One region of the Paenibacillus sp. GM2FR genome, then DNA from elsewhere that is predicted to be linked to it. Evidence: riboswitches for the same ligand, from Rfam matches in the RefSeq annotation. Region 1 holds a riboswitch; each other region holds the start of a gene.
What was found. Region 1 has a riboswitch for thiamine pyrophosphate ahead of tenA (thiaminase II). Riboswitches for the same ligand answer to the same signal wherever they lie in the genome.
Positions count from the first base shown of each region.

Region 1 (5,952 bases):
TATCCGCATATTAAAGACCAGATGGAAGGCGTTACCGTTGTAGGGGAAGAGAGCCAGCCGAACATCGAGCTAATCGCCGGCCTGCAGCCGGATCTGATTATTGGCAACAAAATGCGTCAGGAGAAAGTATATGAGCAATTGAAGGCGATCGCGCCGACTGTTTTTGCCGAGGATCTTCGCGGCGAGTGGCAGACCAATTTTGAGCTGTATGCCAAGGCACTGAACAAGGCATCTGAAGGCGAAGAGCTCCTGGCTGCATACGACAAGCGGATTCAGGATTTCAAAGAAAAGGCCGGAAGCAAGCTGGATGAGACCGTCTCCGTGGTCCGTTTCATGGCAGGCAAGACGCGCGTGTACCATACCAATACGTTCTCGGGCGTCATTTTCGAGAAAATCGGTATCGCCCGCAACGACATGACCAAGAACGCCAAGGACGATTTCGTTGACGAGATTACGAAGGAACGTTTGCCTGAGGCAGATGCCGACAGACTGTTCTACTTCACTTATGAAACCGGGGATGGCGGTGCCAACCAAACCGAGCAGGAATGGATCAACGATCCGCTGTGGAAAAACCTGAACGTCGTCAAGAACGGCCAAGCCCACAAAGTGGATGATGCCATCTGGAATACAGCAGGCGGCATCCTGGCAGCGAATCTGATGATTGACCAGCTGCAGGAGTTTTACGGCATTCAGTAATGAATGAATGAAAACGAATGCTGCATAGGAAAAAGCTAAAAAAGGAGTCACCCCTCAAGATCTGAGATCTTGAGGGATGACTCCTTTTTTGTGCATCGCCGCGTCGCCAGTACCGCCGCGTCGCCAGCATAGCTGCAAGGTAGCATCGCTGTGTAGCCGGTACGGCTGCGTTGGCAGCATAGCTGCACGGTAGCATCGCTGCGTCGCCGGTACGGCTGCGTTGGCAGCATATCTGCACGGTAGCATCGCTGTGTCGCTGGTATGTAACTGCATGCCACACTGTACGCCAGCACAGCATAACCAACTCCCCCTGCTTCTTGCCGCTACCCCTGACCTGTTAACGGACTCCAGTTCCCTTATTTTCTTAATTCGCACCCAATTGTTAAATCTAACGGACTCAGGATCCCTTATTACCGCAATAAGGTGCCTATTTGCCATCATATTCTATAAATAACGTATCTGGTGTCCGTTAGCTCTCGAAAATAACACCCATTCGGCTAAATAACGTATCCTCAGTCCGCTTGCCGCCCTCGAGCAGTAGCAACAAGGCCAGCAGTCGAACCAAGATGAGTAGTAGCAAACGAGCGCTAGAACCAAGATGAGTAGTCGCACCAAGATTAGCAGTCGCAACAAGATGACTAGTAGCAACAAGGCCAGCACTAGCACCAAGATAGTAGTAGCAAACGAGCAGCAGCACCAAGATGAGCAGCAGCAAAAAGATCACCTGTTAACGGACTCCAGTTCCCTTATTTTCTTAATTCGCACCCAATTCTAAATCTAACGGACTCAGGATCCCTTATTACCGCAATAAACTGCCTATTTGCCATCATATTCTATGAATAACGTATCTGGTGTCCGCTAGCTCTCAAAAATAACACCCATTCGGCTAAATAACGTATCCTCAGTCCGCTTGCCGCCCTCGAGCAGTAGCAAACAAGGCCAGCAGTCGCAACAAGATGAGTAGTAGCAACAAGGCCAGCACTAGCACCAAGATAGTAGTAGCAAACGAGCAGCAGCACCAAGATGAGCAGTAGCAAAAAGACCACCTGTTAACGGACTCCAGTTCCCTTATTTTCCTGATTCGCACCCAATTGTTAAATATAACGGACTCAGGATCCCTTATTACCGCAATAAGGTGCCTATTTGCCATCATATTCTATGAATAACGTATCTGGTGTCCGCTAGCTCTCGAAAATAACCCCGATTTGGCTAAATAACGTATCCTCAGTCCGCTTGTCCTCGAGCACTAGCACCAAGATCAGCACTAGCACCAAGATCAGTAGTAGCACCAAGATCAGCACTAGCACCAAGATCAGTAGTAGCACCAAGATCAGCACTAGCACCAAGATCAGCACTAGCACCAAGATCAGGACTAGCACCAAGATGAGTAGTAGCACCAAGATCAGCAGTAGCACCAAGATCAGCACTAGCACCAAGATCAGCAGTAGCACCAAGATCAGCAGTAGCACCAAGACCAGCAGTAGCACCAAGGCCAGCAGTAGCACCAAGGCCAGCACTAGCACCACGACGAGCAGTGGCCTCAGCTATCTACTCTGAGTTCCCCCGTTTTCTACCACTAAACCATAGCTACTTAAAATCATGCGGTTCTACATCGTTTTGGTTGGCAGCCATCCAAGCATCCCCGGGACCCGAATCCATCCACGAATCCATCCGTGCCCTCCCTGTAATGACGCCTTTGCTTCGCTTCCACCTTTTTACGAAATCTTCACCACAATGTCCGCTCCGGCAACATAGGCCATCGCCCGGATGTATTCCGGGTCTTGGGCTCGTCGTTCCATTTCCTCAGAAGTGAGGTCCTCCATTCGCGTCTGAATCCACCATAAGTTGCCGAACGGGTCCCGTACCCGTCCCACCCGGTCACCGAAGAACAAGCTTGTTGGCTCCGTGACCGAGACGGCTCCTGCGGCCAGCGCTTGCTGGTAGACGGCATCGCAATCCTCAACATATAAACGGAGGTATGCCGGGCTATCCGGCCATTCCGGCTTCGCGTCAAACATCATCACGACGGCGTCCCCGATTCGCACCTCGGCATGGCCGATGATACCATCGCCAACATAGACGCGGGCTAACTCTTCGGCTTGAAAAGCCTGCTGCAGGAATTCGATCAGCGCTGCGGAGTTTCTTGAGATGATCCACGGTGTCACGGAGGTATAGCCATCCGGAATGGGTTTAACCGCTTTCGATGGGTTCGTCATAAATACGCTCGCTCCCTTAAATTTCATTTATTTGAGCTGCTCTGATGTACTCATTATGCGGGGGCATATATGACAACCGAGCGTCAGTGTTCCCAAAACAAGTTTTGGGCATACGGCTTTTTAATTTAGCAAAATAACCACCGCCACCGTAGAACATTATGATCACCCGGTCATGTAAAGGTTTCAAGCGTGGAGTTCTGTCCGCGAACGGTTCACGTTTGACACGACCCACAAACCTATGTACAGTATTAGACAAAAGAATAGGAAGTCCACTAGGGGAGCCGTTAGCGGCTGAGACAAGAGCGTATCTTGGACCCTTTGAACCTGATCTAGTTCGTACTAGCGTAGGAAAGTGGAGCCTTCGTATATGAGGTCTCGGTGCGTTTTTTGGCGCACTCGGGCTTGTTGACGAAGCCGCTCCAGTTTTCGGGGGCGGCTTTTTAGCGTTGCCTGGAAACTCGTGACTTACGGACTTCCTGCTCTTCAATATGTTGGAGGTGGGGACAAAAATGAGTTTCACGCAAGAGCTCCGTCAGCAGGCGGAAGGTATTTTTCAAGCAATCTTCGATCATCCCTTCGTAAAAGGCATTGCCCAGGGGAATCTGGAGCGGGAGCAGTTGATTCACTATGTAAAACAGGATTTTGAGTATTTGAATGCCTACATGCGGATTTACGGTATCGCCATATCCAAATCGACCAGCAGGGAAGAGATCGTGACCTTTAACGAACAGATTTCGTTCATCCTGCACAGCGAGGTGCACCCGCATCAGAATTTTTGCACAGCCGCCGGGGTGACCTATGAAGAGCTTCAGGGGTATCCGCTTGCTCCGTCCGCGCATCATTATATCCGTCATATGCTGACGGTGGCGCATGAGGGCAGTCTGGGCGAGATTATGGCGGTACTGCTTCCTTGCCCGTGGACGTACCTGGAGATTGGCCGCAGGCTGCTGGATGAAGTGAAGCCGGATGCGTCCCATCCGTTCTATGACTGGATTTATTTCTACGGCAACCGGGGGGAAGACGCGACAGCCAAGTTCTGCAACCGTGTCGATGAATGGGCAGAGCGTGCGACGGCAGCCGAGCGGGAACGGATGACGGAGCATTTCATGCTGAGCTACCAACTGGAGTATATGTTCTGGGATATGGCATATAAGCAGGAGGAATGGCCGGTGCAGCTGCAGGCTGCGGTGCTGTAAGGAGAAACTGTATCAAGCACATAAATTCCATTATAGATAAGAGAGGCTGATTCATATGCATGCATGGGAAAAAGAGGTTTCGGCGCTTTTAACGAAGGTACAGCAGACGAGCCCCCTCGTTCACAATATGACAAACGTGGTGGTTACGAATTTTACGGCTAACGGCTTGTACGCGCTGGGCGCGTCGCCGGTCATGGCTTACGCGCCCGAGGAAGTGGCGGATATGGCCGCCATCGCGGGCGCACTCGTATTGAACATCGGCACGCTGAACCGCGAGCTGGTAGATGCGATGATAATAGCGGGGCAATCGGCCAATGCCCATGGCGTCCCGGTCCTGCTGGATCCGGTCGGTGCGGGCGCGACCCGTTTTCGGACGGAGTCGGCCTTGCGGATTCTGAGCGAGGTGAAGGTTTCGCTTGTGCGTGGAAACGCGGCTGAAGTCGCTCACCTTGTTGGGGAAGCCCGCGAGATCAAAGGCGTAGACGCTGGCATCAGCGCAGGCAGCAATCATGCCGAGCTGGCTGTGCGGGCTGCACGCGAATTAGGCACGATCGTGGCCATTACCGGTGAAGAGGACGTAATTACCGATGGAAGTGAAGTGCGTATCATTACTGGCGGTGACCCGCTGCTCACGAAGGTCACCGGCGCAGGGTGCCTGCTGACCTCGGTGCTGGGTGCCTTTGCCGCAGTGGAGGCAAACCTGCTGCTTGCGGGTACGGCGGGACTGGCCTTCTACGGGGCCGCGGCGGCAAAAGCCGCAGAGCGCACGGCAGACCAGGGACCGGGGAGCTTCCAGATCGCTTTCCTGGATGAGCTGGCAAAGCTCCATCCAGACTCGCTGGAAGGATATGCGGCTGTCCGGGAAGCAGAAGCGACCGCTGCAGGTGGCACACGATGAGCAAGACTCGCGTGCCCCGGGCACTGACGATTGCCGGGTCCGATAGCGGCGGAGGCGCCGGCATTCAGGCCGATCTGAAAACCTTCCAAGAGCTCGGCGTATACGGCATGTCGGCGATTACGGCGATCACGGTGCAGAATACCTTGGGGGTTCACGGCGTATATCCACTGCCCCCCGAAGCAGCCGCCGAGCAGATGGAAGCGGTAGGCCCGGACCTTGGAGTAGATGCATTGAAGACGGGCATGCTGTTCAACGCCGAGATCATTCGCCTGGTTGCTGACCGGATTCGGGCTTTTGGCTGGGAGAAGGTCGTTGTCGATCCTGTAATGATTGCCAAAGGCGGAGCGGAGCTGCTGCAAAGCGAAGCGGTGCAGGCTTTAAGAGAAGATTTGCTGCCGCTGGCCTTGATTGTCACCCCCAACATACCGGAGGCCGAAGTATTGGCGGGGATGCGTATCCGCACAATGGAAGATCGGAAGGAAGCAGCGAGGCGTATTCATGCTCTGGGGCCCAAGATCGTTGTGATCAAGGGCGGCCATGATGAGGGGATGCTTGTCGGTCATGAAGATGCGGATCACCAAAGAGACAGGGAACCAGATATAATGGCGGATACGCAGCAGGAAGAGTTGCCTAGGTCCGAATTAACGTCTGGCCAAACGAGAACTGCCAGCCATAACGGGGAGTTAAGTGAGGGACGCTCCCCAATTATCAAGAATGGCGACAGATTCGGAAATCCCGGCAGTCCTCCCGTCATGGACCTTGTATACGATGGTATGGCCTTCACGGAATTATACGGCAAACGAATTCATACCGTTCATACGCATGGTACCGGGTGCACTTTCTCTGCCGCCATCACCGCAGGCTTGGCCAAAGGCTTGAGCGCATTCGATGCCATTCAGAGCGGACGCTCTTTCATCCAAGCGGCCATTGAAGACGGCTTAAACCT
Region 1 is NZ_MKZM01000010.1:292,224-298,175, forward strand. Features, by position in the region: gene PAEVO_RS26445 (ABC transporter substrate-binding protein) at 1-696, shown strand, start outside; gene PAEVO_RS33575 (hypothetical protein) at 751-969, opposite strand; gene PAEVO_RS26450 (hypothetical protein) at 1,166-1,420, opposite strand; gene PAEVO_RS34135 (hypothetical protein) at 1,878-2,096, opposite strand; gene PAEVO_RS26460 (VOC family protein) at 2,412-2,912, opposite strand; TPP riboswitch at 3,177-3,280, shown strand; gene tenA (thiaminase II) at 3,422-4,108, shown strand; gene thiM (hydroxyethylthiazole kinase) at 4,164-5,006, shown strand; gene thiD (bifunctional hydroxymethylpyrimidine kinase/phosphomethylpyrimidine kinase) at 5,003-5,952, shown strand, end outside.

Region 2 (5,952 bases), on a different contig from region 1:
CGGAGAAGATGGAGGGAAGGGCATGCGGCAGCTCCAGCTTGGTGAAAATTTGCCACGAGGTAGCTCCCGCCATCTGCATATAATTCATCATGGTGCGGTCAGTACGGGCGAGTCCGTCCAGGGCCGCAACAGCGACAGGGAAGAAGCAGACCAGCGTAATCACGATAACCTTGGGCAGCATGCCGAAGCCGAACCAAATCATGAGAAGCGGGGCAAGGGCGATGGTCGGCACATTCTGGCTAAGAATAAGAAGCGGATAAAGGGCGGTTTTGAGAAAAGGCACCATGTGCAGAGCCAGCGAGATGACAAGACCGATCGCCGTGCCGATCATAAATCCGATCAGGGTTAATTGCAGGGTGGCCGCTGTATGCTGGAAGAGACCGGAAGCTCCGGTAACGGCCTCATGCCCGATGGCCGTCGGCGCAGGCAAAATAAAGGGTTCAATGTCGAATACGGATACTGCGGCCTGCCAAACCATCAAAAAGAAGAGGACCGCCACAACGGGCGGCCAAACAGAACTCCACCAGCTTTTCATGGACGGTATTTCTCAGTCAGCTTATCCATGCTGATGCCGGTCGGATGATGCGCGATTTTGACTTGGGATATGATGCTGGGACTTCCCGCATTCACCAGCGCCTCGTGCATGCGCTCAACGATCTTGAGCAGCTCGGAGAGCTCTCCTTCCATGGTCGTTTCGAGTGCATGGACCTCATATTTTACGCCCGATTCCTGAATGACCTTGATCGCTTCATCCACATAAGGGATGCTGTCGGCCCCGTTTGGCGTTCTCGGTATTACTTGAATGCTTAAGAGTGTATTCGCCATATAAACTCATCCTTTCGTGCAAGCTATATTGTAATGGAAGAGAGGCGGCCTGCTGTCTCTCCTCTTAAATAGAAATAACCTTATGGCTGCTCCGGTAAAAATTCATTGGTAAATGCGCGGTCCGCGTCAAGTTCCTTCTCCAGCAGCTTGCGCTCAAACATCCAGTCGGCATACCCCGACCATACTTCGGCTTTCTGCTCGCCCCAGCGGGGTGCATCATCCTGATAACGGGGGCTCAGCCATTTCTGGCTGGCGAGAACCAGTTCGGCATCCAAGTCAGGAACAGCCTTCGTAAGCAGGGCTGCCGCATCTTCAGGATGTTGAATCGCAAAGTCATATCCTTTTGAAGTCGCCCGCATGAACGCTTTGACAAGCTCGGGGTCCTCCTGGATCTGCTTCTCGTTCGTTACGATCACCGGTGTGTAATAATCAAGCTGCTCCGAGTAGTCCTTCACATAAATCATGTCAAGCGGCTCATTGCGAAGCTCGGCTTCAATCCCCGTCCAAGCATAGAAGATCCAGGCAAAATCAATGTCGCGTTTCACGGCCGTAAAATAATCGGCATCGCCCATATTGACCATATTCACCTTGCTGACATCGGCGCCATCAATCTCCATGATGGATTTCATGACGGCTTCCTCCACAGGCGAGCCCCAGCCTCCATAGGATTTTCCTTCAAAATCGCCTGCCTTCACGATGCCCTTATCCTTGGGGGCGGCAAAGCCGGATGTATTATGCTGAATGATCGCTGCAATGGAAACGAGCGGCAATCCTTGCGTTCTGGCCAGCGTTACGCCTTCCTGATAGCTGATGCCAAACGGGACGTTTCCGGATGCGACCAGCGTATCGGTTCCGCCTGCTCCCGGCTGGACGATCTGGACATTAAGCCCTTCTTCCTCATAATACCCAAGCTCCTTCGCTGCATACAGGCCGGTGTGATTCGTATTGGCGGACCAATCGAGCATCAGCTGTACGTCACGGAGTTTCCCGGGAGTCTGACTGTCTTCGCCTTCGGCACCTGTCTTCTTGTTCTGTCCGCTTGTGCCGCATCCAGACGCAACCATCAGCAGGACGCAAGCAAGAAGCAGCGGAATCCATGTTCCCTTCTTCATCGTTTCTTCTCTCCTTTGAATTCTCTTTCTATAACCTCGTTAACTCCACAAAAAAAGCGCCCTGATGATATCAGGACGCATGACGGCGTAAGTGTATACCACGGCAAATGAACAGCTGCCGCAAACATGGGCTTCCTACGCTGGCATTACCCAGATCAGGTGTAAGGGTCAGTATCATATCGGATACACTCTCAGCCGGCCAAATTCCAGCTCCCCCGGTATTTATGAAGTTTCGATCATTACATCCGCTATTATAGTCCTAACACACCAGACCTGTCTAGTTCGAAGGGGCACGAACGAGGCAGGTCTTGGTTTAGAACACGTATGCAATTGGAAGAATGAATGGAGCTATGAACCTTTCACAAGATAAAGGATTTGAATAAGGCTTCTACCGTACGTAAGAGGTTAGCGCTGGAAAAACTCAATCCACTCCCCTTCGGGACCGTGAACGAAGAAATAGCGATACCCATTCGGGAGCGTCACGATTTCCTCATCCAAGTGAGGTACGTCCAGTCCCTGAACGCGAGCATATTCCTCTTCGATGTTATCCGTGCTGACGGCAAAATGATGAACGGTCCCTTCTGCGGGCAGCGTGTCGCTGTAACCCTGAATAAGCTCGACCTCCGTTTCGTCGCTGCCGTTAAATCCGAGGAATGCCAGCTGGATGACGCCATTGGTATGGGTAAGGCGATCCTTCAGTTCAAGTCCGACGACGGCGGTGTAAAAGGCGATCGTGGTTTCAAGGTCCCGGACGACAATGCCGACATGATCCAATCGTTTCTGTGACAAGGCTAAACACCCTTTCCGATTCATATGAGATATGAATGAAATATTATCACATAATTCCTATACGTCAAGTGGGTCTTGAAGGCGGTAACTTTTCGGAGTGTTACGGGTTTCATAGAGTAGAATCCGTGGTTTTTCTTTCATTTCCTCATCTTTACTTTTGGGTGGGTAAAAAGTATCATGAGAACTAGAAGTATTAATTCTAAAGACCTAACAAACAAGTGTTGAAAAAAGCTTACCTTTTGGCCGAGGAGGAATGCTTATGAGTCCAACTCCAGCAGATCATCTGTGGATTCGACTCGCCATGATATATGCATTCATTCAGATAATGATCGCTCTGTGGATGCCTGACGCTTTATCGCTTCAGCGTGTTCTAGTCATTATTCCTCCTGCAGCCGCCTCCGTTTATTTAATGCGGATTAGTCGGCGCTATGAGGTGCATCTTCGCAGGTTTTGGTTTATTGTGAGTCTCGGATTGATGGGGGATGCAGCGGCCCGAATCATTTACGCATGTCATGTTTGGTTTGGAAAAGAGAGCGCTTTCTCTCCAGCTCTAACCCATTTCTTCTGGGGGCTCGAACTCATCCTGTTCGCAAGTTCTCTCATTTATTTATTCCGGCATGTACAGGGTTCGTTTCGGGGGCTCCGGTTTATGCTGGACATCGTGATTGTTGGCATAACGGTCATGACGGTAGGATGGGAGTATTTCATCAAACCTGAGCTTGAGGGTCTGGCCCATGAGGCAGTATGGGGAAACATTTGGGTGGACATGCTGTATCCGCTGTGCGCAATGGTACTTATTTTTTTTACGCTGGTGTTGTATTTTAATACCGGACAGTTAAGGAAATGGTCGGCCATTCTGTTATGTCTTGGCGGGAGTACTTATATTGCAGGAGATGTTCTATACATCTATCTTGTTGATCTTATGGGTATCGAGGCACGTCCCTACCTGTATCCACTCTATTCATTATCGGTATTTTTTATTAGTTTCGCAGGTGGGCAGTCTGCCCCTGATTCCCGTAAGCCCTCTGTTGGCGAGCGGGAGCCGCGTTCGATCGGAAACCTGATCGTAAGGTACCTGCTTCCCTACAGCGTGCTTGGCGGGATGTTTGCCCTTATGGCGCAGCGTTTTGGAGGGTGGAATGGACTGTTTACCGGCCTATCCCTGTGCGTTATCCTGATTTTGTTCAGGCAGATTTTGATTCAGTTCGAGAACGACCGTTTGTTTGCCCGACTGCATGAAAGTCTGATGCAGAGTGAATCCCTGGCACATCGCGATGATCTTACGGGGCTGTATAATCGCCGTTATTTTAATGCAAGGCTGTCGAGTTCGCTGAAGGAGGCGGACCGCAAAGGTTCCCGCGTAGGCTTGCTGTATATGGATATGAACCGTTTCAAACGAGTCAATGACCGATACGGCCACCGTGCCGGCGATTTGTTGATACGAAAGGTTGCAGACCGGCTTCAAACTCTCGAATCCAAGGGAATCTTGGTTTCCCGATTAGGAGGAGACGAATTCACCGTCATGATCCATCCAGCCGGCGAAGATCAGGAGCTGATCTGGATGGCGGAGGAGATTTGGACGATGCTTAGCGAGCCGTACGACCTGGAAGGACATGAGGTTCGAACCACGCCGAGTATCGGCATTGCGGTTTACCCGGATCATGCCAGAAATGACCAGGAGCTGATTGGCCGCGCGGATGCAGCGATGTATGCGGCAAAGGAACGGAACGCCCCTTGGCATTTTGATGTGGAGCGGACGATGCTGCTGCAGCTTTTAGATCAAAAGGTTGAGTAGAAGAATGTATGACGATAGTATCGACAATAGGTTGTTAAAAGCAATATAAGTCGATTTTTGTAGAATTTGGCGCAATCATTGCACGAATCTTGCGCATTTCTCCTAAAATAGGTCATAACTTCGATATAAAATCCATAAAATGCAAAGAAATCATATTCAAAATGCCGATAAGAAGCATAGTGAGAGCTAGCTTGCCAAGGAGGACGAACATGATTTGCGACAATTGCAGCACCTTTGAACCGATTGAGGACCAGGGGACCATTCATATGAAGCCTGCAAGTGGCGAGCTTATTCAGTTGCTGGCAGTGAACGGCTACACGGTACATGAAAACAATGAGGGTTGTGCTGTGAACTACAAGGTACGTGCGGACCTGATCTCCATGATGAAGTGTCTGCAGCCCCTTCCGCTGAAGATTCGTCAAGAGCTGTCCTTCTGTGTTACCGGTGGAGAAACTCCGCAAATCCGGCATTCGTGGACCCCTATGCAAAAGTTCGAACTGCAGATGGAGCATTACGATATGGTAAGTATCATTTTACATAAGCAGTTTACGAGCTACATGCAGCCCATCGTGGATTCATCCGAGCAGATCGTTGCCTACGAATTTCTCCTTCGTCCGGTAGAGTGGGGAGCCAGCTTCCAGCCGTATGAGCTGTTTGAGACAGCCCGTAAAACCGGATTGCATGCTTTCCTGGACCGGGCAGCACGAACCAGCGCCATTGAGACCAGTGCCGAGTGGCTTCCTATCGGCGTGAAGCGATTCGTGAACTTCCTGCCATCCTCCATATATGATGCGCAGATGTGTCTAAGCCACACGTTTAATACCATTGACAGGCTCCATCTGGATCCGAGGGATTTCGTATTTGAGGTTGTGGAAACCGAGAAGATTGATGATGTTGAGCATTTGCAATCGATTTTCGAGGTGTATCGCAGTCATGGAATCTCGGTAGCCATGGATGACGTTGGTGCAGGTTATTCCACATTGGAGCAGATGATTAAGCTTAAGCCGGATTATGTAAAGATCGACCGGAGTCTGATCGACCATTGCGATCGTAATCCCGCCCAGCAGAAGCAGCTCGAAATGATCACGAACATGGCTCATGATTTTGGGGCGATGGTGCTGGCTGAAGGCATTGAGAGACGGGAGGAGTTTCATTTTTGCCGAGATATCGGGATCGAGCTCGCACAGGGGTATTTGTTTGGGAAGCCATCTGAACGACCTCCGCGTGATCCCCATTCTCAACTCATCTATTCATAGCATACATAATCGGTATTTCCCCGCCATATTGATGCGGAGCTTTCACATCTGATTGCCGCAGCCTTCGGCTGAGTTCGGACAATACAGATGCTAGGCATGGTGAAGACAGGTCCTTCTGAATGAGTAATGATGCCTGAAGGAGCCCATTTTCTGTAAAAACAAGAGCCCTGGAATG
Region 2 is NZ_MKZM01000009.1:601,789-607,740, forward strand. Features, by position in the region: gene PAEVO_RS23705 (ABC transporter permease) at 1-535, opposite strand, end outside; gene PAEVO_RS23710 (MTH1187 family thiamine-binding protein) at 532-825, opposite strand; gene PAEVO_RS23715 (ABC transporter substrate-binding protein) at 906-1,937, opposite strand; TPP riboswitch at 2,053-2,164, opposite strand; gene PAEVO_RS23720 (VOC family protein) at 2,343-2,726, opposite strand; gene PAEVO_RS23725 (GGDEF domain-containing protein) at 2,986-4,521, shown strand; gene PAEVO_RS23730 (EAL domain-containing protein) at 4,731-5,777, shown strand.
Region 2: it holds a riboswitch for thiamine pyrophosphate, as region 1 does, so the genes downstream of both, PAEVO_RS23715 (ABC transporter substrate-binding protein) here and tenA (thiaminase II) in region 1, are expected to answer to the same signal.

Region 3 (5,952 bases), on a different contig from region 1:
TTTTTCGGGAGGATTAGAGTCATATTGGAGGAAACGTCATGAGGATGGAACCGGTAGAGGCAGCGAAACGTGTCATTCAACACGATTATCCCGACTGTTTGCTTGCTGTGCTCGGCGGCAGTGCGAGCAGAGGCGAATATAATGAACAATCCGATTTGGACATCATGGTCATAGAACGGGACGGATATGATTTCAGCAGGAAGACGATAGAGGCACATGGGTGGATCGCGGAAATATTTATATTGTCTTTATCCTCGTATCGCGAATATTTCGACGAGGGCGTCATGGCGGCGAATCCGTCAATGCAGCGGATGATTGCGGATGGGACGGTGCTGCGCGCGCTGCCCGAGGGAGAAGAGGTACGGGCGGAGGCCCGAAGCGATTTGAATTACGGCCCCATGCCCTTGACGCTAACCGACATGAACCAATACCGTTATATGCTAACCGAGTACATGCTGGACTTGGAGGGTCCACGAAGGGATGGCGAAAAATGGTTTACGGTGCACAAAATCGCGGCGATTCTCTGTGAATTTGTACTTAGGGTGAACCGGGAGTGGACGGGTGAAGGGAAAACACTGTTCCGGCTGTTCAGCCGCTATGACACAATCTTGGGAGACCGATTGGAAGCAGCGCTCGCGGCGATGTATCGCCAGGATGATCCCTCAGCTCTGATGGCATTCACCGAGGAAATGCTCCGTCCGTACGGAGGGAAGCTTCTCATTGGTTTTGAGGAATAATATTTCCTAACCAATATATAAAGAGAGGTACATTAGCCGTGACACTAGCACAAAGCGGGCAATACTATAATAGTGTGATTAGATTACATCACGTCATTCTTTAAATCCAGGAGGGGATCTTCATGAGCGGAGAATACGGCGGCGCATGGGGCAATTCAGTAGGAACTATTTTGGTTCTCTTTATCCTGCTCGTAATTATCTTGAGTGCTTGGGTTTAAACTGTCAAGATTCTTGGCAGCTAGTGACAGGAAAGCCCGGCTTTTGCCGGGCTTTTGTCTGCCTCAATAGAACTCAATTCGATGCGGCTTTGATTGATGGGCTGTGTGCGGACACAACTGCAGTCATGACCAGATGGCTGCTGTCGGATTGAATCGCATGTAAAAACGCGTCTTCAAGCGATCCAAATACCCGGGACAGGGACCCGTCCAATCGGCTGGCGTAATGAACGCTTCCGGCGAATGTCCCGGCTTCCTTCGCACGATTTACTTCACTGTAGATGACTTCCATATAGTTATCGGTACCCATGGGGTAAAGAGCGAATTGGCAGGCAGTCTCGATTTCGGCATGTTCTCCGATGTCACGGTTTAAGAGGGTCGAATCCTCAGTCATATATACATCGGCGTCCGTATCACCGGGGCAGCCGATGGAATAAGTACCATTAAAAACGGTGTGCACGCCGCTCGCCGCGGCATGGGCGAATATCGCACTTGTAACATCAAAGACATGCTCTGCTCGTCCACGAATACAGGTGCTCACATCATCTGTCTGAATCCACACTTTCTCCGTATCCACAGATTGTAGTGCGTCCATGATGACCTCTACAAACCGGTCCGTCATGGGAAATACCGAGAACCGGCATCCGACGATCCGGCTGGTTCCGCATACAAGCTCATTCATTGTCATTTCCTCCCCATAATATAAGTCCACGCAAAAAAACCGCACCCCATGAAGAAGGTGCAGTTATGCCTACGAAAAGAAATAAACATAAATGCTACACTTCCCCACGCTAGTATGACCTAGATCGGGTGATAAGGGTTAACGGCAGCCCGCCGTCTCTCAGCACATGGCACCCCTAGTACAGCCAACATCCTATGTAGTTGGTTATTGCAAGTTTGCCCCGGAGCCTCCGTTATCGTAGGAATTCGAGGGTTCTTACCTGTGTAATTGTATCGTTTTGCGATCGGTTTTTCAATCTTTGCCCATTATAAAAAAGACCGCCTATCCCAGTTGCAGGAACTTAGGAAGGCGGTTTTTTCATCTATTGGTTTAGTTGTATACTTTCACGCGATCTTCCAGCGGTGCAAATTCTTTTTCGCCTGGTTCAGCAACCGGCTTACCGAAAGGCATTTGAGCAATCAGCTTCCAGCTTTCTGGGATGTTCCATTCGGATTTTACTTTTTCGTCGATCAGCGGGTTGTAGTGCTGCAGGGATGCACCCAGACCTTCTGCTTCAAGGGATGTCCATACTACAAATTGCAGCATGCCGTTGGATTGGTTGGACCAAACCGGGAAGTTGTCGGCATAAGCGGCAAAGTTTTGTTGCAGCCCGGCAATGACGTTGTTGTCCTCGAAGAACAATACCGTACCGTAACCAGCGCGGAATGCAGCCATTTTGTCGGCCGTGGATTTGAAGGCTTCTTCATCGCCAACGACTTCCTTCAGGATGCCTTCCGTCATGTTCCACAGTTTATCATGCTGTTCGCCAAGCAATACAACGACGCGTGCACTTTGGGAGTTGAAAGAAGAAGGGGTATACTTAACCGCTTCGTTTACGATTTCTTGGATACGCTCGTCCGAGATAACGGATTCTTTGCTAATCCCGTAATAAGAACGGCGATTTTTGAGTGCAGTTGAAAAATCTTTAGACATTGAAAAAAAACCTCCTGGTGTAATCGAATTTGCATTCGCCTGATAAGAAGATGTCCTTTACTTCAAGCAAATATGCATTTTGCTTTTTATTGCAATCAATTTAATTATCATTCCATATTAACTTACGTTTAGTTAGAAATAATAATTATGTTAGGATATTAATATAACTTAGAGCAATTGTCAACGGCTTTTGATTAAATATAATTTTTCTTATGTATTTAATATGAATTGAATTCGTCTAGTTTTTAGAGAAGTCTCATTAAAGGGAAGCTTAACGAAAGTGTGACTCTGCCTGTGGATATTAGTTATGTCTCCTCGAAACTTCATATTATGAACAATTCATGAACAAAATATACATGTATGAAGCTATTAATTGATTTTCATTCTCAATTATACTTGTCGAGCCAGAATGAGGATGATATAATGCATATCAGAACGCAATTGATAATCAATCTCAATGAGAATGGTGATGAAAATTGCAAGATCCCGGGTGTTTAGAGACATACGCATAGAAGGAAGAGCCATGAAGATTAGATACTTATTTGCAGCCGTTGTGGTACTCTCCGTAATTTCATTATTTATTGGAGTTAAAGATATCTCGCCACTGCAACTGTTTTCGATGACAGAACAACAACAGCATATTATGCTTGTAAGCCGGATTCCTAGGCTTGTCAGTCTCATATTGGCGGGTGTCAGCATGAGCATCTGCGGATTGATCATGCAGCAGCTCAGCCGCAATAAGTTCGTATCGCCGACCACGGCAGGTACGATGGACTCAGCCAGACTGGGGATTTTGGTAGCGATGCTCGTCTTCACGACAAGCGGACCGCTTATCAAAATGCTTGTGGCCTTTGTATTCGCTCTGGCAGGAACCTTTATCTTCATGAAGATCCTGGATCGGATCAAGTTCAAGGATGCGATCTTCATCCCGCTCGTTGGACTGATGTTTGGTAATATCGTCAGTTCGATAGCCACTTTCTTTGCCTACAAATATGATCTTATTCAGAATATGTCCGCATGGCTTCAGGGTGATTTTTCCATGATCATGAAGGGCCAGTATGAAATGCTCTATATTAGTATCCCGCTTGTGATTCTGGCGTATCTGTTTGCCAACAAGTTTACGGTGGCCGGAATGGGAGAGGAGTTTGCAACCAACCTGGGTCTTCACTACCGGAGAGTTGTGAATCTGGGACTGGTCATCGTGGCGCTGGTTACGGCATCCGTCGTGCTGACCGTCGGCGTGATTCCGTTTCTTGGTCTGATCATACCTAATATTGTCAGTTTATACTTAGGAGACCATTTGAAAAAAAGCCTTTCGCATACCGCGCTGTTGGGGGCCGGGTTCGTACTGTTCTGTGACATCCTGGGCCGGATTATTATTTATCCCTATGAAATTCCGATTAGTCTAACCGTGGGCGTACTCGGAAGCGGTATATTCATTTTCTTACTGATGAGGAGAAAGGCATATGACTTATAAAGCCAAACTCGGCCTGTTGGCCGCAGCGGCAATCATCCTGGTGGCAGTCTTTCTGTTCATTGATCTTGGCGGCAATTGGGATTACGCGCTTCCAAGAAGAATCAAGAAGGTGCTGGCCATTATTCTGACCGGCGGAGCGATTGCTCTGTCTACCACGGTGTTTCAAACGGTCACGAATAACCGGATACTGACGCCAAGCGTTATGGGATTAGATTCCTTATATATCCTGATCCAGACCACCGTCATCTTTGTCTTCGGATCCTTTACGCTGTACAAACTGGGCAGCAACGTTAACTTTTTGATCAACGTCGGCGGGATGATCCTGTTTGCGGGAGTCTTATATAAGATTTTGTTCAAAAGGGAAGGAAACAACATTTACTTCCTGCTGTTGATCGGCATGATTTTTGGGACCCTGTTCTCCAGTATGTCTTCCTTCATGGAAGTGCTGATTGATCCGAACGAATTCCAGTTTGTGGCCGACAAAATGTTTGCCAGCTTTAACAATGTAAAGACCGAGCTTCTGGTCCTTTCCGTCATTGTTGTTGCGCTGACCTTGCTGTACTTTGCCCGGTTTGCCAAGTACCTGAACGTACTGGCACTAGGCCGTGAGCAGGCGATCAATCTCGGCGTGAATTATGATTATGTTGTGAAGCGGCTTCTGATTGTGGTTGCAGTTCTGATCTCGGTGGCCACCGCTTTGGTGGGGCCGATTACATTCCTCGGGCTCCTGGTTGTCAATGTTGCGTACGAAGTTATGAAGACGTACAGGCATTCATATTTAATTGCAGCATCCATACTGATTAGCGTTATTGCGCTGGTCGGCGGTCAATTGGTTATAGAACGGGTGTTTACGTTCTCTACAACGCTCAGCGTTATTATCAACTTCATCGGCGGTGTCTACTTCATATACCTGCTACTAAAGGAGAGTAAAGCATGATCCAGGTTACGAACGTATCGAAAGTCTATGGCGGCAAAAAAGTCGTTGATAACGTGTCGGTTACGATCCCGAAAGGTCAAATCACTTCCTTTATCGGCCCGAACGGTGCCGGCAAGAGTACTTTGCTGTCCATGATTAGCAGATTAACAGGCAAGGACAGCGGACAAATTACGGTGGATGGTAAAGAGGTTAGCCAATGGAAGAGCGGCGATCTGGCGAAGAAGGTTTCGATCCTGAAACAATCCAACCATATCAGCCTCCGTCTGACGGTGCGTGAGCTTGTATCCTTCGGTCGTTTTCCATACTCTCAGGGCAGATTGAATGCGGAAGACGAGAAATACGTGGATGAAGCGATTTCCTATATGGAGCTTGGGGATATGCAGCATAAATATCTTCATCAGCTCAGTGGCGGTCAGACCCAGCGTGCCTACATTGCGATGGTTATCGCCCAGAATACAGAGTATATCCTGCTGGATGAGCCTTTGAACAATCTGGATATGAAACACTCCGTACAGATTATGAAGATTCTCAGAAAGCTTGTCGCTGATCTGAACAAGACGATTGTCATCGTTATTCATGACATCAACTTCGCCTCCTTCTATTCGGATTACATCGTCGCATTGAAGGATGGAGCCATTGAAAGCGAAGGGAAGACCGAGAACATCATTCAGAGCAATGTGCTTCGCGGCATCTATGACATGGACATTGAGATCGAAGAGATTAATGACAATCGGGTATGCGTATATTACGGCTAAGCAACATGGTATCAGAGAGTGGAGGATAAGGATTCTAAGGAGAACAACAGCACGGAATCCTTATCCTTTACAAGGACAGGGCTGCCTTGGGTACAAGACGGCATGATTTAATCTGTTCGAATTGAATTACATATTCAACCATAAATTCAAATATATGTTGAATTATAGAGCTTTTTT
Region 3 is NZ_MKZM01000008.1:3,289,913-3,295,864, reverse strand. Features, by position in the region: gene PAEVO_RS14835 (nucleotidyltransferase domain-containing protein) at 39-737, shown strand; gene PAEVO_RS14830 (sporulation protein YjcZ) at 860-955, shown strand; gene PAEVO_RS14825 (YkoF family thiamine/hydroxymethylpyrimidine-binding protein) at 1,029-1,634, opposite strand; TPP riboswitch at 1,719-1,821, opposite strand; gene PAEVO_RS14820 (nitroreductase family protein) at 2,004-2,606, opposite strand; gene PAEVO_RS14815 (ABC transporter permease) at 3,130-4,083, shown strand; gene PAEVO_RS14810 (iron chelate uptake ABC transporter family permease subunit) at 4,073-5,020, shown strand; gene PAEVO_RS14805 (iron ABC transporter ATP-binding protein) at 5,017-5,775, shown strand.
Region 3: it holds a riboswitch for thiamine pyrophosphate, as region 1 does, so the genes downstream of both, PAEVO_RS14825 (YkoF family thiamine/hydroxymethylpyrimidine-binding protein) here and tenA (thiaminase II) in region 1, are expected to answer to the same signal.